3 regions of the Cellulosimicrobium sp. PMB13 genome follow, and region 3 is predicted to be linked to each of the others. Evidence: predicted binding sites of a transcription regulator. Region 3 holds the regulator's gene; each other region holds the start of a gene.
The links. The regulator LexA, encoded in region 3, represses DNA repair genes until DNA is damaged. The targets are predictions, from matches to a motif close to TCGAACANNTGTTCGA.

Region 1 (10,434 bases), 1.3 Mb from region 3:
ACGAGCTCACCACGCCGGGCCCGGTCCTCGACCGGGTCGACCAGCTCGTCCAGGGCATGCGCATCCCGCGCTCGGCGAGCCTCGTGTACGCGGCGCTCACGCGTCCGGACGCGACCGACCCCGAGGACGCGTGGCGCATCGAGTACTCGCGCGCCGGCCACCTGCCGCCGCTGCTCCTGCGCGACGGCACCGTCACCCAGCTCGACGACGCCGGCGGCGCGCTCGTCGGGTTCGGCGGGCGGAGCCGGTCCACCGGGCACGTGTCGCTGCGCCCGGGGGACACGCTCGTCTTCTACACCGACGGGCTCATCGAACGGCGGGACCGCGCGCTGCGCGTGGGGCTCGACGCGCTCGTCGCCGCGTCCGCCGCCGTCACGGCCGTGGACGCCGCCGGGGTCGGCGAGGAGCTCCTGTCACGGCTCGCCGACGCGCCGGAGGACGACGTCGCGCTCGTCGTCGTGCGCATCCCCGACCCGGTGGGCGACGCGACGGCCGTCGTGCTCAGCCCGCGCAGCCGCCGCTGGCTCCTGCCGAGCGAGCCGGCGTCGATCGGGCGGGCGCGCCACGCCGTCGTGCGCACGTGCCAGGCGTGGGGTGTCAAGGACAGCGCGAACGCCGAGCTCGTCGTGTCCGAGCTCGTGGCCAACGGCGTGCTCCACGGCTGGGGCCACCTCGCGCTGCGGCTGTTCGACACGGGGGACGGGATCCGCGTCGAGGTCGAGGACTCCAACCCCGCGCCGCCCGTCCCGACGGACGGGCACGCCAACCGCATGGGCGGGTTCGGGATGCAGATCGTCGAGCGGCTCGCGGACTGGGGCTGGCGGCCGACGGCGTCCGGCAAGCTCGTCTGGGCGACGCTGCGGCCGCAGTCGGCCTCGCGCCAGGCCTGACCGGCGTCGTCAGGCCTGGGGCTCGACCTTGGCGAACCCCGACGGGGGCGTCGCGGGCTCGCAGCGGTGGTCCGCGTCGATGCGGAACAGCTCGAGCGCGCCGCAGACCTCCAGGACGAACAGGTCCCGGTCGTCGCAGCCCCGCAGGACCGTCGCGCCACCGCGCTTGCGGCCGGAGTCGGCGAGCGAGATGAGGAACGCCGCGCCCGTCGAGTCCATGAACGTCACGCGGCACATGTCGATGACGAGCAGCTGTCGGCGGAGCCCGACGACCCGCGCCGCGATCTCCGGGAACTGGTCGCGCTCGGCGAGATCAAGGTCCCCGGTGATGACGAGCGTCGTCGTCGCGGGGGAGGTGGCGATCTCGATCATGCTGTCGACTGTAGACGTGGCCCGGGGCACCTGCACCCCGCGGCCCGGCGTCCGCGGCGCCACCCGCGGCCGACGGCGCCGGGTCAGCGCAGCGCGCGGACCTCGTCGGCGGACGTGCCCGACGCGCGCAGGAACTGCTCGCAGCGCTCGGCCTCGTCGACCTCGCCGATGTAGGCGGCGCACTCGGCGAGCGCGAGCAGCGCGCGCAGGAAGCCCTGGTTGGGCACGTGGTCGGCGGGGATCGGGCCCTGGCCGCGCCAGCCAGCGCGGCGCAGCGCGTCGAGGCCGCGGTGGTACCCCGTGCGGGCGAACGCGTACGCCGTCACGGCGCCCTTGGAGCCGTTCTCGTGGAGGTAGTCCTCGGCGAGGAACGCCCACGCGAGCGACGACGCGGGCTCGCGCGCCGCGATCTCGTAGGGGTCGCCCCCGGCGTCGAGGGACTCGCGCACGGCGGCGAAGTCGTCGGGGAGACGGACCGGCGCGGGTCCGTCGAGGAGGTTCTGGTGGGAGTCGCTCATGGGCTCATTGTGCCCAACCCGGGGTTGCGCGGCTCCCGAGCCTGCCGAACCCGGGGTTGTGCGGCCATCGCGGCTCTCAGCGATGCATAACCCGGGGTTCGGCGGACCGTGAGACCGCGGGCGGCGCGCCGTGGACGCCCTGCGACCCCGAAGGTCAACGACCGGTAAACTCGTCGCGGTCCCCGGGTGACTGCCGCCCGGGGGACGCCTCGGGCCCCGCGGGAGCCGCGCCGTCGGGCACGACCGGCACCTGTCGCGCGATCGACGCGCGCACGACATGACCCGGCCCGAGGAACAGGCAGTCGAAAGTGGGGAATCCATGCCAGGCGTGGTGCTCGTCGGTGCCCAGTGGGGCGACGAAGGCAAGGGCAAGGCGACCGACCTCCTCGGGTCGCGCGTCGACTACGTGGTGAAGTTCAACGGCGGCAACAACGCCGGCCACACCGTCGTCATCGGCGACGAGAAGTACGCGCTGCACCTGCTGCCCTCGGGGATCCTCTCGCCGGGCGTGACGCCCGTCATCGCGAACGGCGTCGTCGTGGACATCGAGGTCCTGTTCCAGGAGCTCGACGACCTCGTCGCGCGCGGCGTCGACGTCTCGAAGCTGCTGGTCTCGGGCTCGGCGCAGATCATCGCGGGCTACCACCGCACGATCGACAAGGTGAGCGAGCGCTTCCTCGGCAAGCGGCGCATCGGCACGACGGGCCGAGGCATCGGCCCGGCGTACGCGGACAAGATCAACCGCGTCGGCATCCGGATGTGGGACCTGTTCGACGAGAAGATCCTCGCGGAGAAGATCGAGGGCTCTCTCGACCAGAAGAACCACCTGCTGGTCAAGGTCTACAACCGCCGCGCGATCACGGTCGACGAGACGCTCGCGGAGCTCCTCCAGTACGCCGAGCGCATCAAGCCGATGGTCGCCGACACGTCGCTCGTGCTGAACCAGGCGCTCGACGCCGGCAAGAACGTCCTCTTCGAGGGCGGCCAGGCCACGATGCTCGACGTCGACCACGGCACCTACCCGTTCGTCACGTCGTCGAACGCGACGGCGGGCGGCGCGCTCACGGGATCGGGCGTCGGGCCGACGCGCATCAGCTCCGTCATCGGCGTCATCAAGGCGTACACGACCCGCGTCGGCGAGGGCCCGTTCCCCACCGAGCTCTTCGACGCGAACGGCGAGTACCTGCTCAAGCAGGGCGGCGAGTACGGCGTGACGACCGGGCGCGCCCGGCGCTGCGGCTGGTACGACTCGGTCATCGCCCGCTACGCGACGCGCGTCAACGGCATCACCGACATGGTGCTCACCAAGCTCGACATCCTCACGGGGTTCGAGAAGGTCCCGGTCTGCGTCGCGTACGACGTCGACGGCGTGCGCCACGACGAGATGCCGCTCGACCAGACGGCGTTCCACCACGCGACGCCGATCTACGAGGAGCTCGACGGCTGGTGGGAGGACATCTCCGGCGCCCGCACGTTCGAGGACCTGCCGGTCAACGCGCAGCGCTACGTGCTCGCGCTCGAGGAGATGTCCGGGACGCGGATCTCGGCGATCGGCGTGGGCCCGAGCCGCGACGCGATCATCCCGCGGCACGACCTCATCCACTGACGGCCGACCTGTCAGCGCCCCTCCGGTCTTCCGCCCGGTGGGACGCTGACAGGTCGCGCAGGGGACCTCGGTAGACTCGGCGCCCGTGAAGATCCTCGTCGTCGGGACCGGTGCCCGCGAGCACGCCATCGTCCACGCCCTCGCGCGCGAGGCCGGCCGCCTCGGCACCGCACCGCACGAGATCCACGCGGCGCCGGGCAACCCGGGGATCGCCGACCTCGCGACGCTGCACCCGGTCGACCAGCTCGACGGCGCCGCGGTCGCCGCGCTCGCGATGCGCCTCGGGGTCGACCTCGTCGTGGTCGGCCCGGAGGCGCCGCTCGTCGCGGGCGTCGGGGACGCGGTGCGCGCCGCCGGCATTCCGGTGTTCGGCCCGTCGGCGGAGGCCGCGCGACTCGAGGGCTCCAAGGCGTTCGCCAAGGAGGTCATGGCCGCCGCGTCCGTCCCGACGGCGCTCGCCCACGTGTGCACGGACGTCGACGAGGTCGCCGCCGCGGTCGACGCGTTCGGCCCCCCGTACGTCATCAAGGACGACGGTCTCGCCGCGGGCAAGGGCGTCGTCGTCACGGAGGACCGGCAGGCGGCGCTGGAGCACGCGGCCGCGTGCTTCGCGTCGCCGCGCACCGCGGCGGACGGGACGCGTGAGGACCCGCGCGTCGTCGTCGAGGAGTACCTCGACGGTCCGGAGGTCTCTCTGTTCTGCCTGTCCGACGGCGCGACCGTCGTCCCGCTGCAGCCGGCCCAGGACTTCAAGCGCGCGTTCGACGCCGACGCCGGTCCGAACACGGGCGGCATGGGTGCCTACACCCCGCTGCCCTGGGCGCCGGAAGGCCTCGTGGACGAGGTCGTCACGCGGGTCGCGCAGCCCACCATCGACGAGATGGCACGGCGCGGGACGCCCTTCGTCGGCGTCCTCTACGTCGGCCTCGCACTGACGAGCCGCGGGACGCGCGTCGTCGAGTTCAACGCACGCTTCGGCGACCCGGAGACGCAGTCGGTGCTCGCGCGGCTCCTCAGCCCGCTGTCAGCGGTCATGCTCGCCGCGGCGCAGGGCCGGCTCGCCGAGCAGCCGCGGCTGTCGTGGTCCGACGACGCGTCGGTCACGGTGGTCGTCGCCGCGCACGGCTACCCCGGTGCGGTCCGGGGCGGCGACCCGGTCACGGGCATCGACGCGGCCGAGGACGTCGAGGGTGTGCACGTGCTGCACGCCGGGACCTCTCGTGACGACGACGGCGGCCTGGTCGCCTCGGGTGGCCGCGTCCTGTCGGTGGTCGCCCAGGGGGCGGACCTCGCCGAGGCGAGACGCCGCGCGTATGCCGCGGTCGACCGGATCGTGCTCCCCGGCTCCCACCACCGCACCGACATCGCAGCCACGGCCGCGGCCGGCGAGGGGGTCCGGCCGTGAACGACGCACGCGACACCACCCCCGCGCTCTCGCTCGGCGAGGCCGACGCGTTCGACACCGCCCCGCTGGAGCTGCCGGGCTGGCGGCACGTGTACTCCGGCAAGGTGCGGGACCTCTACGAGCCGGACCTGCCCGCCGTCGGCGGAGTGCACCCCCTGGGCGACGTGGTGCTCGTCGTGGCGAGCGACCGCGTCAGCGCGTTCGACCACGTGCTCTCCCCGGGCATCCCGGACAAGGGTGTCGTGCTCACGCAGCTCAGCCTGTGGTGGTTCGAGCAGCTCGCCGACCTGGTGCCGAACCACGTCGTCTCGACCGGGGTGTCGGCCGAGCCCGGTGACGGCCTCGTGCCGGACCTCGTCGCGGGCCGCGCGATGGTCTGCCGACGGCTCGACATGTTCCCGGTGGAGTGCGTCGCACGCGGGTACCTCACGGGCTCGGGCCTCATCGAGTACCGCGCCGGCGGGGCGGTGTGCGGTGTGCCGCTGCCGGACGGGCTGGTCGACGGATCGCGCCTGCCGGAGCCGATCTTCACGCCCGCGACGAAGGCCGCCGTGGGGGAGCACGACGAGAACGTGTCCTTCGAGGTGGTGGCCGAGCAGATCGGTCTGGAGGACGCCACGCGCCTGCGCGACCTCACGCTCGCGGTGTACGCGCGGGCCGACGAGATCGCGCGCGAGCGCGGCGTGATCCTCGCGGACACGAAGCTGGAGTTCGGCGTCGACCCGACCACGGGCGCGACCGTGCTCGGCGACGAGGTGCTCACGCCCGACTCGTCGCGGTTCTGGCCCGCGGACCAGTGGGAGCCCGGCCATGCGCAGCCCAGCTTCGACAAGCAGCACGTGCGCGACTGGCTGGCGTCGCCCGCGTCGGGCTGGGACCGGTCCGGCGACGCGCCGCCCCCGCCGCTGGCCGCAGACGTCGTGGCACGCACGCGGGACCGGTACCTCGAAGCCTACGAGCGGCTCACGGGCTCGTCGCTGGCCTGAGGCGTCGACGCTCACGCGGTCCGCGCTCCCGCGCGGAGGTAGGTGTGCCCGCTCGGCGCGGTCCACCGGACCGTGCCGTCGCGCAGGAGCGCGGGACGCCACCCGTCACGCGCCCGCACCACGTGGTGGTGCCGGCACAGCGCGACGAGGTTGTCCGCGGCATGCGCGGTGTCGTCGCCGGGCCGGGGCGCGACCACGTGGTCGAGGTCGCACCGGAACGCCGGCACGGCGCACCCGGGGAACGTGCACGTCACGTCCCGCGCGAGGACCGCGGCGACCGTGCGGACCGACGGGCGGCCTGTCGTCGCGGGCTCGGTGGTCGGGGGGAGTGGTGGTGCAGCCAAGACCGGTCTCCGTCCGCTGGGTGACGAGCGTGCGAGGGCGGGGAAGGGGCAGGACCCCGCCCCCGCACGCGTGGTCGAGCGTGCGTCTCGAACACGTGTTCGAGAGTAGCCGCATCCTCTGACAACGCCCCCCGAGGGGCAAGGGCGGCGCATTCCTGCGGTGCGGCCGTTGCGCGATAGGTCGTCGCGCGATATATATCGACCATGAAGACAGTCGGTGGCGGCGGGTTCCGCATGACGGAGCAGTCGTACCTCGTGCTCCTCGCGCTCGCCACGGAACGACGTCACGGGTACGCCGTCATCCAGGCCGTCCGGGAGCTCTCGGACGGGCGCACCCGGCTCGGCGCGGGGACGCTCTACGGGAACCTCGACCGGCTCGTCGCTGCCGGTCTCGTCGAGGCGGTGGGGGAGGAGGTCGTCGACGGGCGGCTGCGCCGCTACTACCGGGCGACCGACGACGGGCGACGCGCGGTCCGCGCGGAGACCGTGCGCCTCGCCGAGCTCACCGAGCACGCGCGACGTTCGCTCTCCCTGCTGCCGGGTGCGGACGGTATCGCCCTGCCGGAGGCCCGGCATGACGCCGGAAGACCGCCCCGGAGCGCAGGCGGACGGTGACGAGACCCGTCGTGACGAGGGCGCCGGAGGTCGGTACGAGCGCTCCGCGCGGTTCTGGCTCCGGGCCTACCCGCCCCGCTGGCGCGACGCGCACGGCGACGAGGCGCTCGCGGTCCTCCTGGACCTCGCCCCGGGGTCCGAGGACGCGTCCACGGCGACCGGGATCGGCGCCCGCGAGGCGTGGGGGCTGGTGCGAGCGGGGTGGGGCCTGCGCTGGCGCGAGCACCCGCCGCTCGGGCGGTGGCTGCTCTACCGCCTGTTCGACGCGCGGCTCCCCGCCCGCTACTGGTGGTGGGTGGCGGACGACATCCACGGGACGTTGTTCTCGTGGCGCACGAAGGCGTTCAACATGGTGGTCATGCTCGTGATCTGGTTCGGCGTGCCGGCGCTGCAGGGCTGGCTGTTCGGGCAGAGCCCCACGACGTTCTCGCCGTGGATCGTCCTCGTGGTCCTGGCCGCCTTCGCCCTCGGCGGCGCGGTCTGGCGCGAGAAGAACGTCGAGCGCGCCTGGCGCAAGCACGTGCTCGGCGGCAACATCCCCGTCGAGCCCGCGCGCGCCGTCGGGCCGTGACGCGGGCCCGCGGACCAGGCCGCGAGGCACCGTGCGCCGGGCTGTGGACGACGGCCGTGACGTGACCGGGGCGCGGGTAGACTGGCCGCGGAATCCCGCCGTCGGCTCCCGCTCGCTCACGCCGTGACGTGCCGCCACGTGCAGCACGCGCCCGTGACCGGGATCCCGGAGCCCCGGCCCTCCCGAACTCTTCGCCAAGGAGCACCCGTGGGACGCGTCGTCGTCGAGGTCATGCCCAAGCCCGAGATCCTGGACCCGCAGGGCAAGGCCGTCGTCGGGGCGCTGCCGCGCCTCGGCTTCACCCAGTTCACGTCGGTCCGTCAGGGCAAGCGGTTCGAGCTCGAGGTCGAGGGCGACGTGACGCCCGAGGTCCTCGCCGCCGCGCAGGAGGCCGCCGTGAAGGTGCTGTCCAACCCGGTCATCGAGGACGTCGTCCGCGTGGCCGACGCCGTGACCGACCTGTCTGACACTGCGGGCACGGCCGCGGCTTCTCAGGGCCTCGCCTGATGACCGCGCCCACGTCGCTCGCGACGGCCAGGATCGGCGTCGTCACGTTCCCCGGCACGCTCGACGACCGCGACGCCGCGCGCGCCGTCCGCCTCGCCGGTGGCGAGGCCGTCTCGTTGTGGCACGCCGACGCCGACCTGCACGACGTCGACGCGGTCGTCCTCCCCGGCGGGTTCTCCTACGGGGACTACCTGCGCGCCGGTGCTATCAGCCGTTTCGCGCCGGTCATGGAGTCGCTCGTCGACGCCGCGCAGGGCGGGCTGCCCGTGCTCGGCATCTGCAACGGCTTCCAGGTCCTCACCGAGGCCCACCTGCTGCCGGGCTCGATGATCAAGAACGACCACCTGCACTTCCTCTGCCGCGAGCAGGTCCTCGTCGTCGAGAACGCCGAGACGGCCTGGACGCGCGACTACTCCGCGGGCCAGCGCATCACGATCCCGCTGAAGAACCAGGACGGGCAGTTCGTCGCCGACGACCGCACGCTCGACGAGCTCGAGGGAGAGGGCCGCGTGGTGTTCCGCTACGACGGCTGGAACCCGAACGGCTCGCGCCGCGACATCGCGGGCATCTCGAACGCGGCGGGCAACGTCGTCGGGCTCATGCCGCACCCGGAGCACGCCGTCGAGGCCGGCTTCGGCCCGGCCTCGGAGGCAGGCCCGCGTGCGGGCACGGACGGTCTGGGGTTCTTCACCTCGGTGCTGAGCACGCTCGTCCACGCGTGACGGTCACGGCTCACGGGGCCGACGGCGCACGGACGGCCTCGGCACCGGGCGTCCCCGTGTCCGTGGTCGCCGGGGACGACGCCGACGCGCTCGCCCTGTTCGCGCGCCAGCAGGCCGAGCTCGCGGAGCGGTACGGCGAGCCCGACAGCGGCGCGTTCGACGCCACGGAGCTCCTCGCGGCCCTCGTGGTGCGTGACGGGGCGGAGCCCGTGGCGTGCGTCGCGCTGCGCGACGTCTCCGGGACGCCCGACGGTCGCGGCGGCCACCACGCGGCGTCGACCGGCGAGGTGAAGCGACTCTTCGTCGCGCCCGAGCACCGCGGGCGCGGGCACGCCCGGACCGCCATGCGGGCGGTGCACGAGCACGCCTCGGCCACCGGCCTGCGACGCCTCGTCCTGGAGACGGGCACGCGGCAGCCGGAGTCGATCGACCTCTACCTCGATCTCGGCTATCTCCCGACCGAGTCCTACGGCCACTACGCGGGCGACCCGCTGTCGAGGTGCTTCGCGCTCGACCTCGACCGCGCGGCGAACGGTGACGGGGCCACGGCACGACGGCGTCCGACCGGCTCCGACGCGGGGTCGGTCGGACCGGGAGGCGTGGCCACGGTCTCCGACCGGAGAGCGGCCGGTCCGGGTGCGCGCGAGGAGATCGCGGTGCGGGCGGTGCCGTGGGAGGACCGCGACGCCTTCGCGCTGCGCCGCGAGATGCACGACACGTCGTCGGCGGTCCTCTACCCGGAGCTGTTCCCCGGCCTCGAGGCGGCAGGCGGCTTCGAGGCGGTCGACGGCCGTCTGGGCGCCGAGACGGTGGCGACGTTCGTCGCGTGGCGTGGCGGTGAACCGCTCGGGTGCGTGTCGCTGCGGGACGTCGCGGCGGGTGCGAGTGCTGCCCACGGCGCGGCGCTCGAGGTGAAGAAGCTCTTCGTCCGCGAGACCGCGCGCGGTGCCGGTGTCGCGCGGACGCTCATGGCCTCGGTCGAGGTCGAGGCGCGGCGCCGTGGCGCGACGACGCTCCTCCTGGAGACCGGCATCCGGCAGCCTGACGCGATCACGCTCTACCGGTCGCTGGGCTTCCGCGCCGTCCTGCCGTACCCGCCGTTCGACCGCGGCGACAACGGCATCGCGCTCTGCTTCGCCAAGCCGCTGCGCTGACCGCACCGTCCCGCATCCCGAGTTGTCCTGGTTCGTACCCGGCCGACCCGATAGGGTTGCCGCGTGATCTCCGCCCTCTCCGGTGCCTACTCCGTGCCCGCGCTCGTCGGGGAGCTGCTCGGCTGGGTCCTCGGGGCGGTCGCGCTCGTGCCGGGTCGCGTCGGTGGCCTCGCCACGGACGCCCGTGAGCTCGCGACGGACTGGGGGATCCCGGTGGCCGAGGTGACCGACCTCTACGCCTCGTTCCCCGCGCGGCTCGTCCTCGCCGTCGCCCTGGTGGCGCTCGTGTGCGCGACGGCCGCCGTCGTGCACGGGGTGCGCGAGCGTCGTCGGGCACGGGAGCACGCCGGGCGCTGAGCCCGGCGCTCCTCAGCCCGCGACGACGAGCGGCCGGACCTCCTCGCCGAGGAACCGGACGAACGCGTCGAGGTCCGGTTCGTCCGCGGTCGGTTGGACCGCGACGGCCGTCGCTCCGGCGTCCGCGAGAGCGAGCACCGCGTCGGCGATCACGCGCGCGTCGCCGCCCGCCCCGATGCCGATCCCTGGCTCCCGGCCCCACGTGGGCACCTCGCGGTCGACGCGCTCCTGCGCCTCCGGGCCCGTCGCCGCGATGAGGGTCGCGTGCACGTCGGGCTCCGGACGCCCCGCGTCGTGCGCCGCGGCCCGGACGGCGTCCACCGTCGCGCGAACCTCCGCCGGCGTGAACGCGTTGGCGAGGATCAGACCGTCGCCGAGCTCGCCCGC
Region 2 (10,434 bases), 500 kb from region 3:
ACCAGCAGAAGGTCCTGCTCATCGGGATCACCATCGCGCTGGTCCTGCGCACCATCTTCATCCTCCTGGGTGCGGCCGTCATCGAGAACTGGGCCTGGGTCTTCTACATCTTCGGCGCCTTCCTCATCTGGACCGCGGTCGCGCAGGCGCGATCCGGCACAGGTCATGACGAGGAGTTCTCGGAGAACGCGGTCCTGCGCCTCACGCGTCGGCTGTTCCCGACGACGGACACGTTCGTCGAGGACCGCATGACGACGAAGATCGACGGCAAGCGGTTCATCACGCCGATGCTCATCGTCATGATCGCGATCGGCAGCGCCGACCTGCTCTTCGCCGTCGACTCGATCCCGGCGATCTTCGGCCTGACGCAGGAGACCTACCTGGTCTTCGCCGCGAACGCGTTCTCGCTGCTCGGCCTGCGGCAGCTCTACTTCCTCATCGACGGCCTCCTCGACCGCCTCGTCTACCTCAACTACGGCCTCGCGGCGATCCTCGGGTTCATCGGCATCAAGCTCGTCATCCACGCCATGCACACCAACGAGGTGCCCTTCATCAACGGCGGCGAGCACATCACCGCCATCCCCGAGATCTCCACGCCCGTCTCGCTGGGCTTCATCCTCGTCGTCCTGACGATCACCACCGTCGCGAGCCTGGCCCGGTCGAACGCCGACCGTCGCCGTGAGGACTCGCGCATCCAGGAAGGTTCTTGATGGTCCACGAGCTCCCGCTCTGGTTCGAGTGGGCGTCGCTGTCGGCGCTCGGCGTCCTCCTCCTCGTCGACCTGTTCGTCGTCGGTCGGCGCCCGCACATCCCCTCGATGCGCGAGAGCGCGCTGTGGGTCGGGTTCTACGTCGCGCTCGCGCTCGCCTTCGGGGCGATCGTCGGCGCGATCGGGGGAGCGGCTCCCGCCGGGGAGTTCTACGCGGGCTGGCTCACGGAGTACAGCCTGTCGGTCGACAACCTCTTCGTCTTCGTCATCATCATGGCGAGGTTCGCGGTGCCCAAGGAGCAGCAGCAGCGCGTGCTCATGGTGGGGATCATCGTCGCCCTGGTGCTCCGCGGCGCGTTCATCCTCGCGGGCGCGGCCGTCCTCGAGCAGTTCGTCTGGGTGTTCTACCTGTTCGGCGCCTTCCTCGTGTACACCGCGATCAAGCTCGTCACCGGTGGTGACGAGACGGAGGAGTACCACGAGAACCGTGCGGTCCGTCTCCTGCGTCGCGTGCTGCCGATCGGCACGCAGTACGACGGCGGCCGCCTGCGCACGGTGGAGGACGGCCGCAAGGTCTTCACGCCGCTCGTCGTCGTCTTCCTGGCGATCGGCAGCACCGACCTGCTCTTCGCGTTCGACTCGATCCCGGCCATCTTCGGGCTGACCCAGGACCCGTTCATCGTCTTCACGACGAACGTCTTCGCCCTCATGGGTCTGCGCCAGCTGTATTTCTTGCTCGGCGGGCTGCTCGAGCGGCTGGTCTACCTGCCGATCGGGCTCGCGGTGATCCTCGGGTTCATCGGGGTCAAGCTCGTGCTGGAGGCGCTGCACGAGAACACCGTGCCGTTCATCAACGGCGGCGAGCACCTCGACGGCGTGCCGACGGTCCCGATCTGGCTCTCGCTCGTCGTGATCGTCGGCGCGCTCCTCGTGACCACCGTCGCGAGCCTCCTGCGCACGCGTGCGCAGGGCGCGGTCGCGGCGCGGGACGACGTCACCGACGCGGCGGCGGACGCCTCGGCGGTCGAGAGCGGGTCCGGCGTGGAGGCCGAGCCGGTCGACGCGACCGCCGTCGGGGACGCCCCGGCGCCGCGCGACGCGCCGTAACGCGTCAGGCGCGGTGCGCCCAGTCCCCGATCACGGGCGACCACGGACGCACCGTGCGCTCGGCCACCAGGCCGGCGAGCGCGAACGGGTCGGCGTCGAGGATCTCGGCCACAGCGGCCGGCGACCCGGCGTCGAGCACGAGGAGCGCGCCGGCAACCTCGTCCTGCGTCGCGGGCAGCGGCCCCGACGCGAGGAGCGTCCCCTGCTCGTGCAGCCCGCGGAGGAAGGCCCGGTGCTCGGCCCGGACCGCGTCCAGCTCGGCGGGACGGTCGGGGTAGACGTAGGTCACGACGTGGATCGGCATGGCGCCATTGAAGCAGGGCTCCGCACCGGCGCGGACAGCCGTCCGAGGGACCGCTCGCGACGCCGGCGTTGACGCCGCCGCGCCGCCGCCGCGACGTCGACCGCAATGTCGTGGCGCCGGGAACTCGTCGCTCCTAGTGTCGCGGGGCATGAGCGACCTCACGATCCTCGCCACGTCGGGCGGGTACGCGCCCGGACACCGGACGCGCGTCGCGCTCGGGCCGCTGGTGCACCACGCGGCCGAGCTCGCCGGCGTCGAGGGCACGCCGCGCGTCTGTCACGTCGGGACGGCCGGCGGCGACCAGTCGTGGTTCCACGCCGAGCTCGACGAGGCCGCGCGCGTCGCCGGGGTCCGGATGTCCCACCTCTCCCTGTTCAGCATGCCGAACGTGGACGACGTGGAGGCCTTCCTGCGCGAGCAGGACGTCGTCTGGGTCGGGGGCGGCTCGGTCGTCAACCTCCTCGCGGTCTGGCGGGCGCACGGCCTGCCCGAGATCCTGCGCGCGGTGGGGGAGAGCGGCGTCGTGCTCGCCGGCATCAGCGCCGGGTCGCTGTGCTGGCACGTGGGCGGCACGACCGACTCGTTCGGGCCCGAGCTGCGGCCGGTCACCGACGCCCTCGCGTTCGTGCCGTTCGGCAACGGCGTCCACCACGACGCGGAGCCCGGTCGTCGCCCGCTCCTGCAGCGGCTGGTCGCGCAGGGGACGCTGCCGACGTCGTACGCGACGGACGACGGCGTGGGCCTCGTCTACCGGGACGGGCACCTCGTGGAGGCGGTCACCGAGATCCGTGGCGCCGGGGCGTGGGAGGTACGGCGCGAGGAGGACGCCGACGGCGCGTCGACGGCGGTCGAGGCCCGCCTCGAGCCACGGGTGCTGCGCGGGGCCCGCTGACACGCCCGCACCGACTCACCAGCCGCGGGCGCGCCACGCGGCGAGGTGCGGGCGCTCCGAGCCGAGCGTCGTGTCGGCGCCGTGCCCGGGGTAGACCCACGTGTCGTCGCCGAACCGGTCGAAGACGCGCTCCGTGACGTCACCGAGGAGCTGGGCGAACCGCTCCGGGTCGTGGTCGGTGTTCCCGACACCGCCGGGGAAGAGCGAGTCACCGGTGAACAGGTGCACGCGACCGCCGACGCCCTCGTGCGCGTGCAGGGGCTCGCGGTAGGCGAGCGCCACCGACCCCGGGGTGTGACCACGCAGCGCCACCACCTCGAGGAGCGACCGCCCGACGGCGACCCTGTCCCCGTGGCGCAACCTCCGGTCGGCGGGCACTCCGGTGGCGGCCGTGACCGCGTCGGCGTCGGCGTCCCCGACCGCGAGGGCGGCGTGCGTCGCGGCGACCACGTCTGCCAGCGCCCCGACGTGGTCGTGGTGACGATGGGTCGTGACGACGGTCGTCAGGCGCCCTGCCGGGGCCCCGTCGACCGACGCCTCGGCGAGGAGCGAGAGCAGCCGGCGCGGCTCCGCGGCCGCGTCGACGAGGACCTGGTCGCCGGTGTGCCGGCACGTGAGGAGGTACGCGTCGTTCGCCATCGGCCCGACCGCCGCCTTGCGGATCTCCAGGTCGTCGAGCCGGCGGACGTCCGACGGCCCTCCCACCACGACCTCGCCCGTGTACGTCATGGCCACAGTCTGCCTCGCGCACGGTCGTGGCGGTCCGGCGCGACGGCGCGCTGTCGGTCGTGATGCGCGGGCGAGCGTCGGGTGCGGAACTGCCGCGTCGTCGGGCCGCAGCGCATGGACCTTCGGGGACCGATCGGTGCGGATCCGGAGAAGAGCCGTCGAACATCTGTGCGAGTGTCGGTGGTCGGTCGTACCATTCTTCGGTGAGCAATCGCCTCGTCATCTCCGGTGCCCGCGAGCACAACCTCCGCGACGTCGACCTCGACCTCCCGCGCGACCAGCTCATCGTCTTCACCGGCCTGTCGGGGTCCGGGAAGTCGTCGCTCGCGTTCGACACGATCTTCGCCGAGGGCCAGCGGCGGTACGTCGAGTCCCTGTCCGCGTACGCCCGGCAGTTCCTCGGGCAGATGGACAAGCCGGACGTCGACTTCATCGAAGGGCTGTCGCCCGCGGTCTCGATCGACCAGAAGTCGACCAACCGCAACCCCCGGTCGACGGTGGGCACCATCACCGAGGTCTACGACTACCTGCGCCTGCTCTTCTCGCGCGCGGGCACCCAGCACTGCCCGGTGTGCGGCGAGCGGGTGACCGCCCAGACGCCGCAGCAGATCGTCGACCGCCTGCTCGAGCTGCCCGAGGGCACGCGCTACCAGGTGCTCGCGCCGGTCGTGCGCGGTCGCAAGGGGGAGTACTCCGAGCTCTTCAAGGAGCTGCAGGCCAAGGGCTTCGCCCGCGCGCGCGTCGACGGCGAGGTCCGCACGCTCACCGACCCGCCGGCGCTCGAGAAGAAGCTCAAGCACGACATCGAGGTGGTCGTGGACCGGCTCGTCGCGCGCGACGGCGTGCAGCGCCGGCTCACCGACTCCGTCGAGACGGCGCTCGGCCTCGCGGGCGGGCTCGTCGTCGTCGAGCTGGTGGACGCCGAGGCCGACGACCCCGCTCGCGAGCGCCGCTTCTCGGAGAAGCGCGCGTGCCCCAACGACCACGAGCTCGCTCTCGACGAGGTCGAGCCGCGCACGTTCTCCTTCAACGCGCCCTACGGCGCGTGCCCCGAGTGCACGGGCATCGGCTTCCGCCTCGAGGTGGACCCGGACCTCGTCATCCCGGACGAGGAGAAGTCGCTGGCCGAGGGCGCCGTCGCGCCGTGGGCGCAGGTCTCGTCCGAGTACTTCGAGCGCGTCCTGACGGCGCTCGCCGACGATCTCGGCTTCTCCATGGACACGCCGTGGCGGGCGCTGCCCGAGCGTGCGAAGAAGGCCGTCCTGCACGGGCAGAACCACGAGGTCCACGTCCGGTACAAGAACCGGTGGGGCCGCGAGCGGCAGTACTCGACGGGCTTCGAGGGCGTCATCACGTTCCTCGAGCGTCGTCACTCCGAGACCGAGTCGGACTGGTCGAAGGAGAAGTACGAGGCGTACATGCGCGAGGTGCCGTGCCCCGTGTGCCGCGGCGCGCGCCTCAAGCCCGAGGTGCTCGCGGTCAAGGTCGGCGGGAAGTCGATCTGGGACGTGTGCCGGCTCCCGCTGCGCGAGGCCGCGCAGTTCCTCGGCTCGCTGGAGCTCGGGCAGCGCGAGCGCGCGATCGCCACGGAGGTCCTCAAGGAGATCGACGCCCGCCTCGGCTTCCTGCTCGACGTCGGCCTGGACTACCTCTCGCTCGAGCGCCCGGCGGCGACGCTGTCCGGAGGAGAGGCGCAGCGCATCCGGCTCGCGACGCAGATCGGCTCCGGTCTCGTCGGCGTCCTCTACGTGCTCGACGAACCGAGCATCGGCCTCCACCAGCGCGACAACCGCCGCCTCATCGAGACGCTCACGCGCCTGCGCGACCTCGGGAACACGCTCATCGTCGTCGAGCACGACGAGGACACCATCCGTACGGCGGACTGGATCGTCGACATCGGCCCGGGTGCGGGCGAGCACGGCGGTCGCGTCGTGCACTCAGGCGACTACGCCGGGCTGCTCGAGGCGCCGGAGTCGGTCACGGGCGCCTACCTGTCCGGGCGGCGGAGCATCCCGCTGCCCGCCGAGCGACGGCCGACGGACCCGGACCGGCAGATCACGGTCGTCGGCGCGCGCGAGCACAACCTCACGGGCATCGACGTGAGCTTCCCGCTCGGGACGTTCACGGCCGTGACGGGCGTGTCGGGGTCGGGCAAGTCGACCCTGGTCAACTCGATCCTCTACACGGTGCTCGCGAACGAGCTCAACGGCGCCCGTCAGGTGGCCGGGCGGCACACGCGCGTCACCGGGCTCGACCACCTGGACAAGGTCGTGCACGTCGACCAGGGCCCGATCGGGCGCACGCCGCGTTCGAACCCGGCGACGTACACGGGCGTGTGGGACCACGTCCGCAAGCTCTTCGCCGAGACCACCGAGGCCAAGGTCCGCGGCTACACGCCGGGCCGCTTCTCGTTCAACGTCAAGGGCGGGCGCTGCGAGGCCTGCTCGGGCGACGGCACGCTGAAGATCGAGATGAACTTCCTCCCGGACGTCTACGTCCCGTGCGAGGTGTGCCACGGCGCGCGGTACAACCGCGAGACGCTCGAGGTGCACTTCAAGGGCAAGACGGTCGCGGACGTGCTGGACATGCCGATCGAGGAGGCCGCGGAGTTCTTCGCCGCGGTCCCGGCGATCTCGCGCCACCTCAAGACGCTCGTCGAGGTCGGGCTCGGCTACGTCCGGCTGGGCCAGCCCGCCCCGACGCTCTCGGGCGGTGAGGCGCAGCGCGTGAAGCTCGCGAGCGAGCTGCAGAAGCGCTCGACGGGGCGCACGATCTACGTCCTCGACGAACCCACGACGGGCCTGCACTTCGAGGACATCCGCAAGCTGCTCGGAGTCCTGCAGTCGCTCGTCGACAAGGGCAACTCCGTCCTTGTCATCGAGCACAACCTCGACGTCATCAAGAGCGCCGACTGGGTCGTCGACATGGGGCCCGAGGGCGGCTCGGGCGGCGGGAAGGTCGTCGCGCAGGGCACGCCCGAGCAGGTCGCGCGGGTCGCCGCGAGCCACACCGGGCGGTTCCTCGCGGAGATCCTCGACGAGCACCCCGACGTGCCGGTCGGCGCACCGGCGCAGGACCAGGCCGACCCGACGCCGGCCGCCACCAAGGCCAAGGGCAGGTCCTCGCGGGCCCGCCGGGCGACCGACGAGCCCGGTCCCGGTCGGAGCACCACCCGGCGCAAGGCCTCGGCGGCCTGACGCCCGTCAGGCCACGGCGCGACGTGCCGGTGCCGGCTCGACGAGGACGCGGAAGTTCACCGAGCGCGCGATGAAGCAGTGATCGTGCGCGCGGTGGTGCAGGACGGCGAGAGCCTCGTCGTCGGTGCCCGGGCCGTCGTCGACCACGACGCGCGGGTGCAGCGTCACGTCGGTGAACTGGCCCTCGCCGCCGGACTCGACGCGCATCGTGCCGGTGACGTCGTCGACGTACTCGCGCACGACGACGCCCGCCGCCGCGGCGAGGTGCAGGAACCAGAGCATGTGGCACTGGGACAGGCTGACGACGAACAGCTCCTCGGGGCTGTACCGCGTCGGGTCCCCGCGGAACGCGGGGTCGGCGGACCCGGGCAGGGGCGGGCGCCCGTCGAGGAGCACGTCGTGGTCCCGGTCGTACGAGGTGTAGGAGCTCGTGCCCCTCGTGCCGGCGCCGGTCCAGCGGACCGTCGCGGCGTAGCCGTGCTGTGCGCTCATGGCGTCACCCTAGCGGCCGGTGACAGGGATCACACCCAGCGCACCGGACCGCTCGCTGTCGGTGCGCTGACCTACGCTGGAGACCATGGCTGACCCCGCGACGTACCGCCCTGCGCCGGGGGAGATCCCCACCTCGCCCGGCGTCTACCGGTTCCGGGACGAGCACGGCCGCGTCATCTACGTCGGCAAGGCGAAGAACCTGCGCTCCCGGCTGTCGAGCTACTTCCAGGACGTCGCCAACCTCCACCACCGCACCCAGACCATGGTCACCACGGCGGCGTCCGTCGAATGGACCGTCGTCGGGACCGAGGTCGAGGCTCTCGCGCTCGAGTACACGTGGATCAAGGAGTTCGACCCGCGGTTCAACGTCAAGTACCGCGACGACAAGTCGTACCCGTACCTCGCGGTGACCATGGGGGAGGAGTTCCCCCGGGCCCAGGTCATGCGCGGCGCGAAGCGTCCCGGCACGCGCTACTTCGGCCCGTACGGCCACGCGTGGGCGATCCGCGAGACGCTTGACCTCCTGCTGCGCGTCTTCCCCGTGCGCACCTGCTCGGCGGGGGTCTTCAAGCGCGCCCACCAGACGGGCCGGCCGTGCCTGCTCGGCTACATCGACAAGTGCTCGGCGCCGTGCGTCGGGCGCATCACGCCCGAGGACCACAAGGCGCTCGCGGAGGACTTCTGCGACTTCATGGCGGGGGACACGCAACGCTTCGTCAAGCGCCTCGAGCGCAAGATGCGCGAGGCCGCCGCCGCGATGGAGTACGAGGCCGCGGCGCGCCTGCGCGACGACCTGGGTGCGCTCCAGCGAGCCACGGAGAAGAACGCCGTGGTGCTCGGCGACGCGACGGACGCGGACGTGTTCGCGCTCGCGGGCGACGAGCTCGAGGCCGCGGTCCAGGTGTTCCACGTCCGCGGTGGCCGCATCCGCGGCCAGCGTGGCTGGATCGTGGAGAAGGTCGAGGACGTCACGGACGCCGAGCTCGTCGAGCACCTGCTGCAGCAGGTCTACGGTGCGGCGGAGGAGGCCGCGGCTCTCGACGCGCGCACCGGGGCGGGGGCGCGCGGCGGCGCCCGCGACGTCGTGCCGCGCGAGGTGCTCGTCCCCGTCCTGCCGCCCGACACGGACCAGGTCACCACGTGGCTGACGGGCCTGCGCGGCGCCCGCGTCGACGTGCGCGTCCCGCAGCGCGGGGACAAGAAGGAGCTGGCCGCGACCGTCCGGGCCAACGCCGAGCACGCGCTCGCGCTGCACCGCACGCGCCGCGCGGGCGACCTCACGACCCGCAGCCAGGCGCTGCGCGAGATCCAGGAGGCGCTCGACCTCGACACCGCGCCGCTGCGGATCGAGTGCTACGACGTCTCGCACAACCAGGGCACCTACCAGGTCGCCTCGATGGTCGTGTTCGAGGACGGTCTCGCCCGCAAGAGCGAGTACCGGCACTTCACGATCCGCGGGCCCGAGGGCGACGGCGCACGCGACGACACCGCGGCGATGCACGAGGTCATCTCGCGCCGGTTCAAGAGGTACGTCGCGGACCGGTCGCGTTCGGGCGAGGTGGAGCTGGACCTCGAGGCCGACGACGTCGGCGCCGGTGGCGACGCCGCCGACCGCGAGGCGCAGCGTGCAGCAGCCGTCGCCGGCTACGTCCCGCGCAGCGGCGAGGTCGACCCCGACGCCCCGACGGACCGGCGTGCGCGCTTCGCGTACCCGCCGAACCTCGTCGTGGTCGACGGCGGCCCGCCCCAGGTCGCGGCCGCCGCCCGCGCGCTCGCCGAGCTGGGTGTCGACGACGTCGCGCTGTGCGGCCTGGCGAAGCGCCTCGAGGAGGTCTGGCTCCCGGGCGAGGACTACCCGGTGATCCTCCAGCGCTCGTCCGAAGGCCTCTACCTGCTGCAGCGCGTGCGCGACGAGGCCCACCGGTTCGCGATCAGCCAGCACCGGAAGAAGCGCAGCAAGGGCATGACGGTCTCGGCGCTCGACGAGGTCCCCGGGCTCGGACCGGCGCGCAAGGCGGCGCTGCTCAAGCACTTCGGCTCGGTCAAGCGGCTGCGCGCCGCGAGCGCCGAGGAGATCGCGACGGTCCCCGGGATGGGAGCACGCACGGCGCAGGCCGTCGTCGCCGCGCTCGCGGACGGCCGCACGACCACGGCGCCGGACGCCGGCACGGACACGCCGGACGCCGGGTCCGACGCCCCGGCCACCGGCACCGCCGGCCCGGACACACCGGTCACGGACGCCGCCATCGTCAGCCGGTGACCGGCTGGCATGCTGGGACCATGAGACCGGAACCCTCCCCGACCACGGTCCCGAGCGGCATCCCGGCGATCGAGGCGGCCACGCACGCTCCCGAGCGCCGCGAGCCGGAGGTGCTCATCATCACCGGCATGTCCGGTGCGGGGCGCTCGCGCGCCGCCGCGGTCCTCGAGGACCTCGACTGGTACGTGGTCGACAACCTGCCGCCGCGCATGATCGTGCCGCTCGTCGACCTCATGACGCGGTCCGGCTCGACGCTCGAGCGCATCGGCGCCGTCGTGGACGTGCGCGGACGCGAGTTCTTCACCGACCTGGTCGAGGTCCTCGACCACCTGCGCCAGAACGGCGTCTTCTACCGGATCCTCTTCCTCGACGCCTCGGACGAGGTCCTCGTCCGCAGGTACGAGCAGGTGCGCCGCCCGCACCCGCTGCAGGGGGAGGGGCGCATCCTCGACGGGCTCGGCGAGGAGCGCCGCCTGCTCGCGAGCCTCGAGGAGCGCGCCGACGTCGTCATCGACACGTCCGAGCTCAACGTGCACGACCTCGCGCGCGAGGTGCGCTCTGCCGTGGCCGAGGGCACGCCGGACACCCTGCGGATCAACGTCGTCTCGTTCGGCTTCAAGTACGGGCTGCCGCTCGACGCCGACCACGTGGTCGACGTGCGGTTCCTCGCGAACCCGTACTGGATCACCGAGCTGCGCCACCTCACCGGGCGGGACGTCCCGGTGCGCGACTACGTCCTCGGAC
Region 3 (10,434 bases):
GCGGCGTGGGGGAGACGCCGTCGTGCGGGACGGGAGCGTGCGCGGCGGCGCTCGCCGTGCGCGTGTGGGGCGGTCCCGACGCCCCGGACACGTGGTTCGTGGACGTCCCGGGCGGGACCGTGCGCGTCCGGGCGCTCCCGGGCGACCACGTCGAGCTGGCCGGGTCGGCCGAGCTCGTCCACTCGGGCGAGGTCGACCTCGAGCGGCTCCTCGATCCCGTCGCGGCCGGGGCGCCCAGAGCGGTCGCCGGGGAGCCGAGCACGGCCGACGCGCCGCAGGCCGTACCGGCCACGGACACCGACGGCGAGCCCGCAGTCGTCTGAGGGCGCGCTCCTCAGGACGGGGTTCAGGCGCCGGGCGCCGTGACCTCCAGGACGCGGAAGCCCTTGGCGCTCGCGGCCCGGCCGACGACGACGCCGGGCATCGCGGGCTCGAGGTGCTCGACCAGCCAGCGCTGCAGCGAGTCGGCCCCGAGGTTGCGCTGCACGACGAGGTGCGCGACCGCGCCCGGCGCGAGCCGCGGCAGCCAGCGCAGCAGCATGCCGTGCAGCGCTTCCTTGCCCACGCGGATCGGCGGGTTGGACCACAGCGCGGCGAACGCGACGTCGTCGGGCACCGCGTCCGGCGTGACGGCCCGGACGCCGGTGAGGCCGAGACGCTCGGCGTTACGCCGCACGAGGTCGAGCGCCCGCTCGTTGACGTCCACCGCCCACACCGTCGCGTCGGGCGCGTCGAGGGCCATCGTCAGCGCGACCGGTCCCCAGCCGCACCCGAGGTCGAGCACGTGCGCACCCGTGCTGTCGGACGCGGACCCTGCCGACCGCGCGGCGAGGACGTCGCCCAGCGGCGGGACCGTGCGCAGCAGCACCTGCGTGCCGAGATCGAGGCGGCCGGGGGAGAAGATGCCGGACGCCACCTCCACCTCGACGTCCCTCCCGGCGAGCCGCACGGCGAGGGTGCGCCGCTCGGCCGCGGAGGCGGGGTTCGCGGTGAAGTAGTGGTCCGGCTCGTCGCTCACGAGGCGTGATCCTACGGGGGGATCGGACGCCCGCCGTGGAATCCGTTGGCACCGGGACGTTTCCGCGTGCCACGCTTGTTGTACCGACGGGCGCACAGCGCGCCCGCGAACCACTCCCGACCGGAAGGCGGCACATGACCCAGACCCCAGCGAACCCCACGTCGGCCCGACCAGAGCCGACCGACGCGACGCGGGACATCGCGAGCGACGTCGTGGCGCGGGTGCTCGCTCGGGCCGGGACGGCGCGCGCCGAGGGCGGCACGGTCCACGCGGAGCACGACGGCGAGCAGCTCGACCTCGCGGAGCGCGCGTCCCTGCGCCGCGTCGCGGGTCTCTCCACGGAGCTCCAGGACGTCACCGAGGTCGAGTACCGGCAGCTGCGGCTCGAGAAGGTCGTGCTCGTCGGCCTGTGGAGCTCGAGCCACGACGCGCGCGAGGAGGGCGCCGCCGCCAGCGCGGAGGACGCCGAGATCTCGCTGCGCGAGCTCGCCGCCCTCGCCGAGACCGCCGGGTCCCAGGTCCTCGACGGCGTGATCCAGCGCCGCGCGAAGCCCGACCCCGGCACGTATCTCGGGTCCGGCAAGGCCGCCGAACTCGCCGACGTCGTCGCCGCGAGCGGTGCCGACACCGTCGTGATCGACGGCGAGCTCGCACCCTCCCAGCGGCGTGCGCTCGAGGACATCGTCAAGGTCAAGGTCGTCGACCGGACCGCGCTGATCCTCGACATCTTCGCCCAGCACGCCAAGTCGCGGGAGGGCAAGGCCCAGGTCGAGCTCGCCCAGCTCGAGTACCTCCTGCCGCGCCTGCGCGGCTGGGGCGAGTCGATGTCCCGCCAGGCCGGTGGCCAGGTCGGCGGCGCCGGCGCGGGGATGGGCTCGCGCGGGCCCGGTGAGACGAAGATCGAGCTGGACCGGCGGCGCATCCGCAACCGCATGGCCAAGCTGCGCCGCGAGATCCAGGCCATGGCCCCCGGCCGCGAGACCAAGCGGTCGTCGCGCAAGCGCCACGCGATCCCCTCGGTCGCCATCGCGGGCTACACGAACGCGGGCAAGTCGAGCCTGCTCAACGCGCTCACGGGCGCAGGCGTGCTCGTCGAGAACGCGCTCTTCGCGACCCTCGACCCGACGGTCCGGCGCACGCGGACGGAGGACGGTCGCGTGTACACGCTCGCGGACACCGTCGGCTTCGTGCGCGCGCTGCCGCACCAGCTCGTCGAGGCGTTCCGGTCGACGCTCGAGGAGGTCGGCGAGGCCGACCTGCTGCTGCACGTCGTCGACGCGTCGCACCCGGACCCGGAGGGCCAGATCGCCGCGGTCCGGCACGTGCTCGCCGACATCCCGGGCGTCGAGGACGTCCTGGAGGTCGTCGTCCTCAACAAGGCCGACGTCGCCGACCCGGAGGTCGTCGACCGCATCCGGCGGCGCGAGCGGCGCACGGTCGTCGTGTCGGCGCACACGGGCGCGGGGATCGACGAGCTCCGGCAGCTCATCGCGGACGAGCTGCCGCGGCCCGACGTGACGATCGACGTCGTCGTGCCGTACCACCGCGGCGACCTCGTGCACCGTGTGCACACCGAGGGCGAGATCGACCACGAGGAGCACACGCCCGAGGGCACGCTCCTGCGGGGCCGCGTCGCGGAGGCGCTCGCGGCCGAGCTCGCCGGGGCGGTCCCGACCGCCTGACCGGCTCCCACCGCGCCTCGACCACGGACGGCGCCGCACGGTGCTCCGGTGCCGGCGGCGCCGTCGTGCGTCGTCGCTTCGGCCGTCGTCCACAGCCCCGTCGGGCCGCGCCCGCCGCGTCGGTGCCCGACCGTAGACTCGACGCGTGCCTCCCGTCTCGCCCGCCACGAACCGTCCGACCGAGGACACCGCGGCGGCGGACGGCCCGCCCACCCGTGACGCGGCGACGCTCGCCGGCGTCCCGGACGTCGACACGCTGCTCGACCTCGCCGTCGGGAAGCTCGGCGGCGCACGCCGGGACGGGCAGCACGCCATGGCACAGGCCGTCGCCGGGTCGATCGGGAGCGGTGAGCACCTCGTCGTCCAGGCCGGGACCGGCACGGGCAAGTCGCTCGGGTACCTCGTGCCCGCGGTGCGGCACGCCGTCGCGACCGACGAGCGCGTCGTCGTCTCGACGGCCACGCTCGCGCTCCAGCGCCAGGTCATCACCCGGGACCTCCCGCTCGTCGCGGAGGCGATCGGCGCAGAGCTGCCGCGCCCGGCCTCGATCGCCCTTCTCAAGGGCTGGCACAACTATGTGTGCGTCCACAAGGTGGCCGGCGGGTACCCGACGGACGAGCCGACGCTCTTCGACCTGCCTGGCGAGACGGCCGGCGCGACCGACCACCCGCTCGCGCGGGCCGACGGCCGCGCGGCGCCGTCGCTCGGCGAGCAGGTCGTGCGCGTGCGCGAGTGGGCCCAGGAGACGGCGACCGGTGACCGGGACGACCTCGTCCCCGGGGTGAGCGACAAGGCGTGGCGGCAGGTCTCGGTGACCGCTCTCGAGTGCCTCGGCCAGCGCTGCCCGCTGCTCGCCGAGTGCTTCCCCGACAAGGCCCGGGCGGCCGCGCGCGAGGCCGACGTCGTCGTGACGAACCACGCGATGCTCGGCATCGCCGCGATGGGCTCGCCGGGCGTGCTGCCCGAGCACGACGTGCTCGTGGTCGACGAGGCGCACGAGCTCGCCGACCGCGTGACGGCGGCCGCGACCGTCGACCTCTCCGTCCCCGCCATCGAGGGCGCCGCGCGCCTCGCGCGCCGGCACGGCGGCGCCACGACCGACGCGCTCGACGCCGCCTCCGCGGCCTTCGGCACCGTGGTCGGCGCCCTGCCCGCGGAGCGCTTCCCCGACGGGCTGCCCGACGGTGCGCGCGACGCCGTCGCAGCCGTGCGCGACGCGGCGCGCGAGGTGCTCTCGCGCCTCAAGCCCGAGACGGGCGTCCAGAAGCCCGCGACCCCGGACACGGGCCTGAAGATGGCGCAGTCGGCGATGCTCCAGCTCTTCGAGGTCGCCGAGCGGATGGCCGGGGACCCGACCGGGCACGACGTCCTCTGGTGCTCGCGGCCCGGCGAGGGCGGCTGGACCGCCGACCGGTTCGGCGAGGGCGCGAGCAGGCTCCACGCGGCGCCCCTCGGCGTCGCGGGTCTCATCCGTACCCACCTCCTCACCGAGCGCACCGGGGTCTTCACGTCCGCGACGCTCGCCCTCGGCGGGACCTTCGACGCCGTCGCCCGCACCTTCGGGCTGGGCGGGAGCGCGTCGGACGGCGAGGAGGCGCCGTCCTGGCGGGGCCTCGACGTCGGCAGCCCGTTCGACTACCCGCGCCAGGGGATCCTCTACGTCGCGAAGCACCTGCCGACACCCGGACGAGAGGCCGCGACCGAGCACCAGCTCGACGAGATCGCCGCGCTGGTCGAGGCGGCGGGTGGCCGGACGCTCGGGCTGTTCTCGTCTCGGCGGGCCGCCGTCGCTGCGGCCGAGGCGATGCGCGAGCGGCTCGACGTCCCCGTGCTGTGCCAGGGCGACGACCAGCTCCCCACGCTCGTGCGCGAGTTCGCCGACGACCCGGCGACGTGCCTGTTCGGGACGCTGTCGCTGTGGCAGGGCGTGGACGTCCCCGGTCCGTCGTGCCAGCTCGTGCTCATCGACCGCATCCCGTTCCCCCGGCCCGACGACCCCGTGCGGTCGGCGCGTGCCCGTGCCGTCGAGGCCGCGGGAGGGAACGGCTTCATGCAGGTGTCCGCGACGCACGCGGCGCTCCTGCTCGCGCAGGGTGCAGGACGTCTCGTCCGCTCCACGACAGACCGCGGAGTCGTCGCGGTCCTCGACCCCCGGCTCGTCACGGCGCGCTACGGCACGTTCCTCACGCGCTCGATGCCCGGCTTCTGGCAGACGACCGACCGCGAGGTCGCTGCCGCTGCGCTGAGGCGCCTCGCCGCCCTAGGCTGAGCGAAGACCACGAGACGGAGGCACGATGATCGACGCCGGCACCACCTTGCCCACCCCTGAGGAGAGCCGTGGAGGCCACGGGTCGAGGGCAGGAGCGCGGACCACGAAGCTGGCGATCGTCGGGGCCGGAGCCGTCGGGTCGACGCTCGCGTACGCGGCGCTCATGCGTGGGGCGGCGCGGACCGTCGCCATGCTGGACGTCAACCGGGCCAAGGTCGAGGCGGAGGTCCTCGACCTGCAGCACGGCATCCAGTTCATGCCCATGGCGAAGGTCGAGGGGTCCGACGACGTCGCGGTGTGCGCCGGCGCGGACGTCGTGGTGGTGACCGCGGGGGCGAAGCAGAAGCAGGGCCAGACGCGGCTCGATCTCGCCGAGGGCACGATCGGCCTCATGCGCACGATCCTCCCGGGGCTCGTCGAGGTCGCCCCGGACGCCGTCTACGTCATGGTGACGAACCCGGTCGACATCGTGACCTATGCGGCGCTGAAGTTCTCCGGGCTGCCGCCCGAGCGCCTGTTCGGCAGCGGGACGGTGCTCGACTCGTCGCGCCTGCGGTTCCTCGTCGCGCAGCACTGCGGCGTCGCGGTCCAGAACGTCCACGCCTACATCGCCGGGGAGCACGGCGACAGCGAGATCCCGCTGTGGAGCTCGGCGACGATCGGCGGCGTGCCGCTCCTCGAGTGGCCCGGGATCGCGGGACACCCGTCGCTCTCCGAGGACGCGCGCGAGGAGATCGCGCGCGAGGTGGTGCAGTCGGCGTACCGGATCATCGAGGGGAAGGGCGCGACGAACTACGCCGTCGGGCTCGCGGGGACGCGCATCATCGAGGCGGTCCTCGGCGACGAGCACCGGATCCTGCCCGTCTCGACGCTCCTGGACGGCGACCACGGGATCGAGGACGTGTGCCTCTCGCTCCCGACGCTGGTCGACCGCCGGGGTGCGAGCGAGCGTGTCCTGGTTCCGCTCTCCGACGCCGAGCTGGCCGGTCTGCAGAGCTCCGCGGCGTCGCTGCGCGAGGTCGCGCGGCGGTTCGGCCTGTAGGAGCACCGCACGACGACGGGCCGGTGACCCCACGAGGGGGATCACCGGCCCGTCGTCGCGAGGGCAGCGTCAGGGTGACGGCCGGTCGGTGCCGCCGGTGCCGCCGGGTCAGAGGCTGCGGAGCACGGACACGACGCGCCCGAGCACCTGTGCGTCGTCGCCGACGATCGGCTCGTACGCGGCGTTGTGCGGCACGAGCCAGACGTGGCCGTCGCCCCGCTTGAAGGTCTTCACCGTCGCCTCGCCGTCGATCATCGCGGCGACGATCTCGCCGTTCTCCGCGACGTTCTGCCGGCGCACGACGACCCAGTCGCCGTCGCAGATCGCGGCGTCGATCATGGAGTCGCCCTGCACCCGCAGGAGGAAGAGCTCGCCGTCGCCGACGAGCTGGCGCGGCAGCGGGAAGACGTCCTCGACGACCTGCTCGGCGAGGATCGGGCCGCCCGCGGCGATCCGCCCCACCACGGGGACGTAGGACGGCGCGGGGTGGGCCTCGTCGTGCATCTGCTCGTCGGGGACACGGACGAGAGGCGCGGCACGGCGGCCGTCGTCCGGCTGCACGACCTCGATGGCGCGCGGACGGTTCGGGTCCCGGCGCAGGTACCCCTTGCGCTCGAGCGTGGTGAGCTGGTGCTTGACCGAGGACGGGCTCGTCAGGCCGACGGCCTCACCGATCTCCCGCATGCTCGGGGGATACCCGCGCTGCTCGACGCAGGAGCGGATCGTGTCGAGGACCAGGCGCTGCCGTGGCGTCAGGCCGTCGCTTCCCGCCGTGCCGTCGGGAAGCTCGCGCACCTCGGCGAGCCCCCCGCTCGTGTCCCTGCCTCGTCCCGCCATCGTGGTCTCCGCCCTCGTCGCCTCACGGTCGGCGCCCTGCCGGGAGGAGTCCTCCCCGTACGGCACGCCGCCTCCTCGTCGTGGTGCGCCCGGCGCGGCCGGGGGCACCGGTCGACCTGATCCGGTGCGTCGTCCCTGGCGGGAGGCGTTCCGGGCCAGACCTGTCGGTGGACATGTCCGGCGAACCGACCTGGTCCCAGGTTAGGGGAGAGAGCACCGTGAATCAAACATCTGTTCGAGCATGTCTCGACTCCGTGGGCGGATCGTGGTAGACCTTCGTACAGGTGTTCTACGCACAGGTGTTCGATCCGCTCTCGGGTCGACGACGCAACCTCGCCGGGTCGGAGCGACCGGGGAAGGCGCTCCGGCGCCGGCGAGGGACGGAGGTAGTGATGACGAGTGTGACGTGGGGCGGCCTCGGCGGTCTGGCCGAGCAGCCGGAGCGGCAGGACCGACCCGTGCGGCGCGGCCAGGGTGGCGCGCGGTCGTCGACGGAGGTCTCGGCCGACGCGCCGCTGCGACTCACGCGGCGAGGGCGGATCGTCCTCGTCGTCGCCGTGGCGCTCCTGGTCCTGCTGGGCGCCCGCGTGGGCAGCGCCGTCGCGGGCTCGGCGGGGGAGCCCGAGGAGGTCCGGGTGCACGTCGTCGCCGCGGGCGAGACCCTCTGGGACCATGCTGCGGCTCTCGCCTCGCCCGGCGAGGACCTGCGCGACGTCGTGGCGCGGATCGTCGAGCTGAACGGCCTGTCGTCATCGGGTCTCCAGGCCGGGCAGCGGCTCGTGCTCCCGGTCGACGAGTGACTCGCGTCGCTGCTGTGACCTACGACACCTGGTCGCGGACGGCTCGTGGCGTTCCTGGGGTTGCGCTCTACGTTTAGGTCGACCTAAGTTAGTGTCACCTCACTCGCCGGGCTGGGGGGCCGGGCAGGAGGCGGGTCCGCGGTCATCCGCGACCTGTGAGCACGTCGGCGCACGCGAGGCGAGTCGCGCGCGAGATGGGGACGGGGGCGTCCCGACGGGGGCGACCGGCAACGGTCGCCCCCGTTCTGCGTTCCTCGGCCCGGCTCGCTCCCGCGGCCGCTGCGTCGGTACGGCCCCGGCGTGTTGCACCGTCGTGGGGCGGCGTCATACGTTCGTCGCGCCGCCCTCGCCCTGCGGGGTGCCGGGACCCAGCCGAGGAGAGCCGCCATGCACTGCCCGTTCTGCCGCCACGCGGACTCGCGTGTCGTCGACTCGCGGACGTCGGACGACGGCGCGTCGATCCGTCGCCGGCGCCAGTGCCCGCAGTGCAACCGCCGGTTCACGACGATCGAGACGGCGAGCCTGTCCGTCGTCAAGCGGTCGGGCGTCACCGAGCCCTTCTCGCGCGAGAAGATCGTCAACGGCGTCCGCAAGGCGTGCCAGGGCCGACCTGTCAACGAGGACGACCTCGCGCTCCTCGCCCAGCGCGTCGAGGAGACCATCCGCGCGAGCGGGAGCGCCGAGCTCGACGCGTACGAGATCGGTCTCGCGATCCTCGGCCCGCTCCGCGAGCTCGACGAGGTCGCGTACCTGCGGTTCGCGAGCGTGTACCAGGCGTTCGACTCCCTCGAGGACTTCGAGAGCGCCATCACGTCGTTGCGCGTCGAGCGCGAGGAGCGGACCGCAGCCCGGTTGACCGGGCTGACCGGCGACGCGGCCGTGCACGGCGACGGTGCCGACGGTGCTGGCGAGGTCGACGGGACGGCCGACGGCGTGGACGCCACGTCCCCGACGCGCTGACCGGCCCGCGCGGACGCGCCAGGGCCACGCGCGCGGGCGCGCCGGGAGTCAGAGGTCGCTGGAGCGGGCCGCCCAGAGGTTGATGCCGGTGTCCGCCGGGACCGACTCGACCGCGCGGAGCTCCTCGTCGGTGAGGGCCGGCGCGGCGAGCGCGGCGAGGTTGTCGTCGAGCTGGCGCGTCGAGCTCGCGCCGAGGAGCACCGACGTGACCCGCTCGTCGCGCAGCGCCCAGGCGATCGCCGTGGCGGCCAGCGAGCGGCCGTGCGAGCGTGCGAGCGCGTCGAGCCGTCGCACGTGCTCGAGGTTCTCCTCCGAGAGGAACTCACCGCGCAGAGGTCCGCCGCGTGCCGCGCGCGAGCCTCTCGGTGTCCCGCGCAGGTAGCGGTCCGTGAGCATGCCCTGCGCGAGCGGCGAGAACGCGACGACTCCCAGTCCGGCGTCCGCCGCGACGTCGAGCACGCTCTCTCCCGACGCGTCCGGGACCTCGATCCACCGGTTGAGCATCGAGTACGAGACCTGGGTCACGACGAGCTCGACCCCGAGCTCGGCAGCGACGTGCAGCGCCTCGCGCGTGCGCCGGGCGGAGTAGGACGAGATCCCGACGTGGCGGGCGCGCCCCGAGCGCACCGCGGCCCCGAGCGCGCCGACGGTCTCGTGGAGCGGGGTGGTCGGGTCGAAGCGGTGGCTGTAGAAGACGTCGACGTGGTCGAGGCCGAGCCGGCGCAGCGACGCGTCGAGGGACGACAAGAGGTACTTGCGCGAACCACCCTCCCCGTAGGGACCGGGTCCCATGCGGTAGCCCGCCTTGGTCGTCACGACGAGCTCGTCGCGGACGGGCCGCAGGTCGCGCGCGAGGAGGCGACCGAGCGACGACTCCGCCGCCCCTCCCGGTGGGCCGTAGTTGTTCGCGAGGTCCACGTGCGTCACGCCCCGGTCGACGGCGTGCAGGACGATCTCTCGTTGCGTCGCGAACGCGTCGGCCTCGCCGAAGTTCTGCCAGAGACCGAGGGAGAGCGCGGGAAGGGTCAGCCCGGTGCGGCCGAGCCGTCGGTGCGGCAGGTCGCCGGGGCCGGCGAGAGAGGCGTCGTCGGGAGCGGTACGGGGCACGTCCACGACGCTACCCGAGGCGGCGGCCGGGAAAGGACTGGCGCCGGCGCCGGGCGTAGGGGAGGCTGGCAGGGAGCCCGCGCCGTCGGGCTCGCGAGCATGCGACCTCGGCCGGGACGCGATCCCGGCCGAACCCACCTGACCCCGAGGACGAGGAGAACGCGATGGCGTCCGACCAGCAGCGCCCAGCAGCCGAGACGGCACCCAGCGACGAGGCCAAGGCGAAGTTCCGCGAGGCGCTCGACCGCAAGAACGCCGCGCGGCACCGGTCTGCGGACGGGGAGTCGAACACCGGTTCCGTGCACGGGTCGGAGACCGTCGGTCCGGTGCAGCGCACCTTCCGCCGCAAGTCCGGCTGACCGCTCGAGCCGTCCGACGGGACCTGCGCCGCCGAGTGCGGCCGGGTCCCGTCGTCGTCTCCGGACACGGGCGACGTGCCGCGCGGGTCGTCAGGAGCGCGCGTCGGGTGGCGCGCGCGTCAGGTGGCCGGTGCCCGGCGTCCTCCGCCGGTCCCGGCGGCCCGGCGGAACCGGCGCCCGCTCACGGCGTGCGGGTCGACCCGCACCCACTCCTCGGTCGGGACGTCCACGAGGGGCACGAGCGGCTCGACCACCGAGCCCGCTGCCGCGACCTGCTCCGCCGAGTCGAGGCGGCGCGCCGTCCCGCGCACGACGACGCTCCACGCGGAGTCCTCCTCGACCCCGTCCCACTCCAGGGCG

Region 1: the regulator LexA is predicted to act here: its motif matches at 6,209-6,224, upstream of V5D56_RS06775 (HNH endonuclease signature motif containing protein).
Region 2: the regulator LexA is predicted to act here: its motif matches at 3,900-3,915, upstream of uvrA (excinuclease ABC subunit UvrA).

Annotation. Positions count from the first base shown of each region.
Region 1 covers NZ_CP145910.1:1,454,498-1,464,931, forward strand. The annotation lists gene V5D56_RS06745 (SpoIIE family protein phosphatase) at 1-890, shown strand, start outside; gene V5D56_RS06750 (STAS domain-containing protein) at 900-1,262, opposite strand; gene V5D56_RS06755 (DUF3151 domain-containing protein) at 1,346-1,780, opposite strand; gene V5D56_RS06760 (adenylosuccinate synthase) at 2,100-3,386, shown strand; gene purD (phosphoribosylamine--glycine ligase) at 3,472-4,791, shown strand; gene V5D56_RS06770 (phosphoribosylaminoimidazolesuccinocarboxamide synthase) at 4,857-5,777, shown strand; gene V5D56_RS06775 (HNH endonuclease signature motif containing protein) at 5,789-6,121, opposite strand; gene V5D56_RS06780 (PadR family transcriptional regulator) at 6,326-6,736, shown strand; gene V5D56_RS06785 (hypothetical protein) at 6,696-7,307, shown strand; gene purS (phosphoribosylformylglycinamidine synthase subunit PurS) at 7,515-7,814, shown strand; gene purQ (phosphoribosylformylglycinamidine synthase subunit PurQ) at 7,814-8,536, shown strand; gene V5D56_RS06800 (GNAT family N-acetyltransferase) at 8,533-9,690, shown strand; gene V5D56_RS06805 (hypothetical protein) at 9,754-10,047, shown strand; gene V5D56_RS06810 (LLM class flavin-dependent oxidoreductase) at 10,060-10,434, opposite strand, start outside.
Region 2 covers NZ_CP145910.1:3,277,904-3,288,337, reverse strand. The annotation lists gene V5D56_RS14830 (TerC family protein) at 1-710, shown strand, start outside; gene V5D56_RS14825 (TerC family protein) at 710-1,816, shown strand; gene V5D56_RS14820 (YciI family protein) at 1,821-2,120, opposite strand; gene V5D56_RS14815 (Type 1 glutamine amidotransferase-like domain-containing protein) at 2,269-3,012, shown strand; gene V5D56_RS14810 (MBL fold metallo-hydrolase) at 3,028-3,741, opposite strand; gene uvrA (excinuclease ABC subunit UvrA) at 3,945-6,938, shown strand; gene V5D56_RS14800 (OsmC family protein) at 6,945-7,430, opposite strand; gene uvrC (excinuclease ABC subunit UvrC) at 7,516-9,690, shown strand; gene rapZ (RNase adapter RapZ) at 9,711-10,434, shown strand, end outside.
Region 3 covers NZ_CP145910.1:2,776,672-2,787,105, forward strand. The annotation lists gene dapF (diaminopimelate epimerase) at 1-323, shown strand, start outside; gene V5D56_RS12455 (class I SAM-dependent methyltransferase) at 347-1,018, opposite strand; gene hflX (GTPase HflX) at 1,153-2,700, shown strand; gene V5D56_RS12465 (ATP-dependent DNA helicase) at 2,846-4,969, shown strand; gene V5D56_RS12470 (L-lactate dehydrogenase) at 4,995-6,011, shown strand; gene lexA (transcriptional repressor LexA) at 6,120-6,848, opposite strand; gene V5D56_RS12480 (LysM peptidoglycan-binding domain-containing protein) at 7,241-7,648, shown strand; gene nrdR (transcriptional regulator NrdR) at 8,036-8,608, shown strand; gene V5D56_RS12490 (aldo/keto reductase) at 8,657-9,715, opposite strand; gene V5D56_RS12495 (DUF5302 domain-containing protein) at 9,880-10,074, shown strand; gene V5D56_RS12500 (pyridoxamine 5'-phosphate oxidase family protein) at 10,194-10,434, opposite strand, start outside.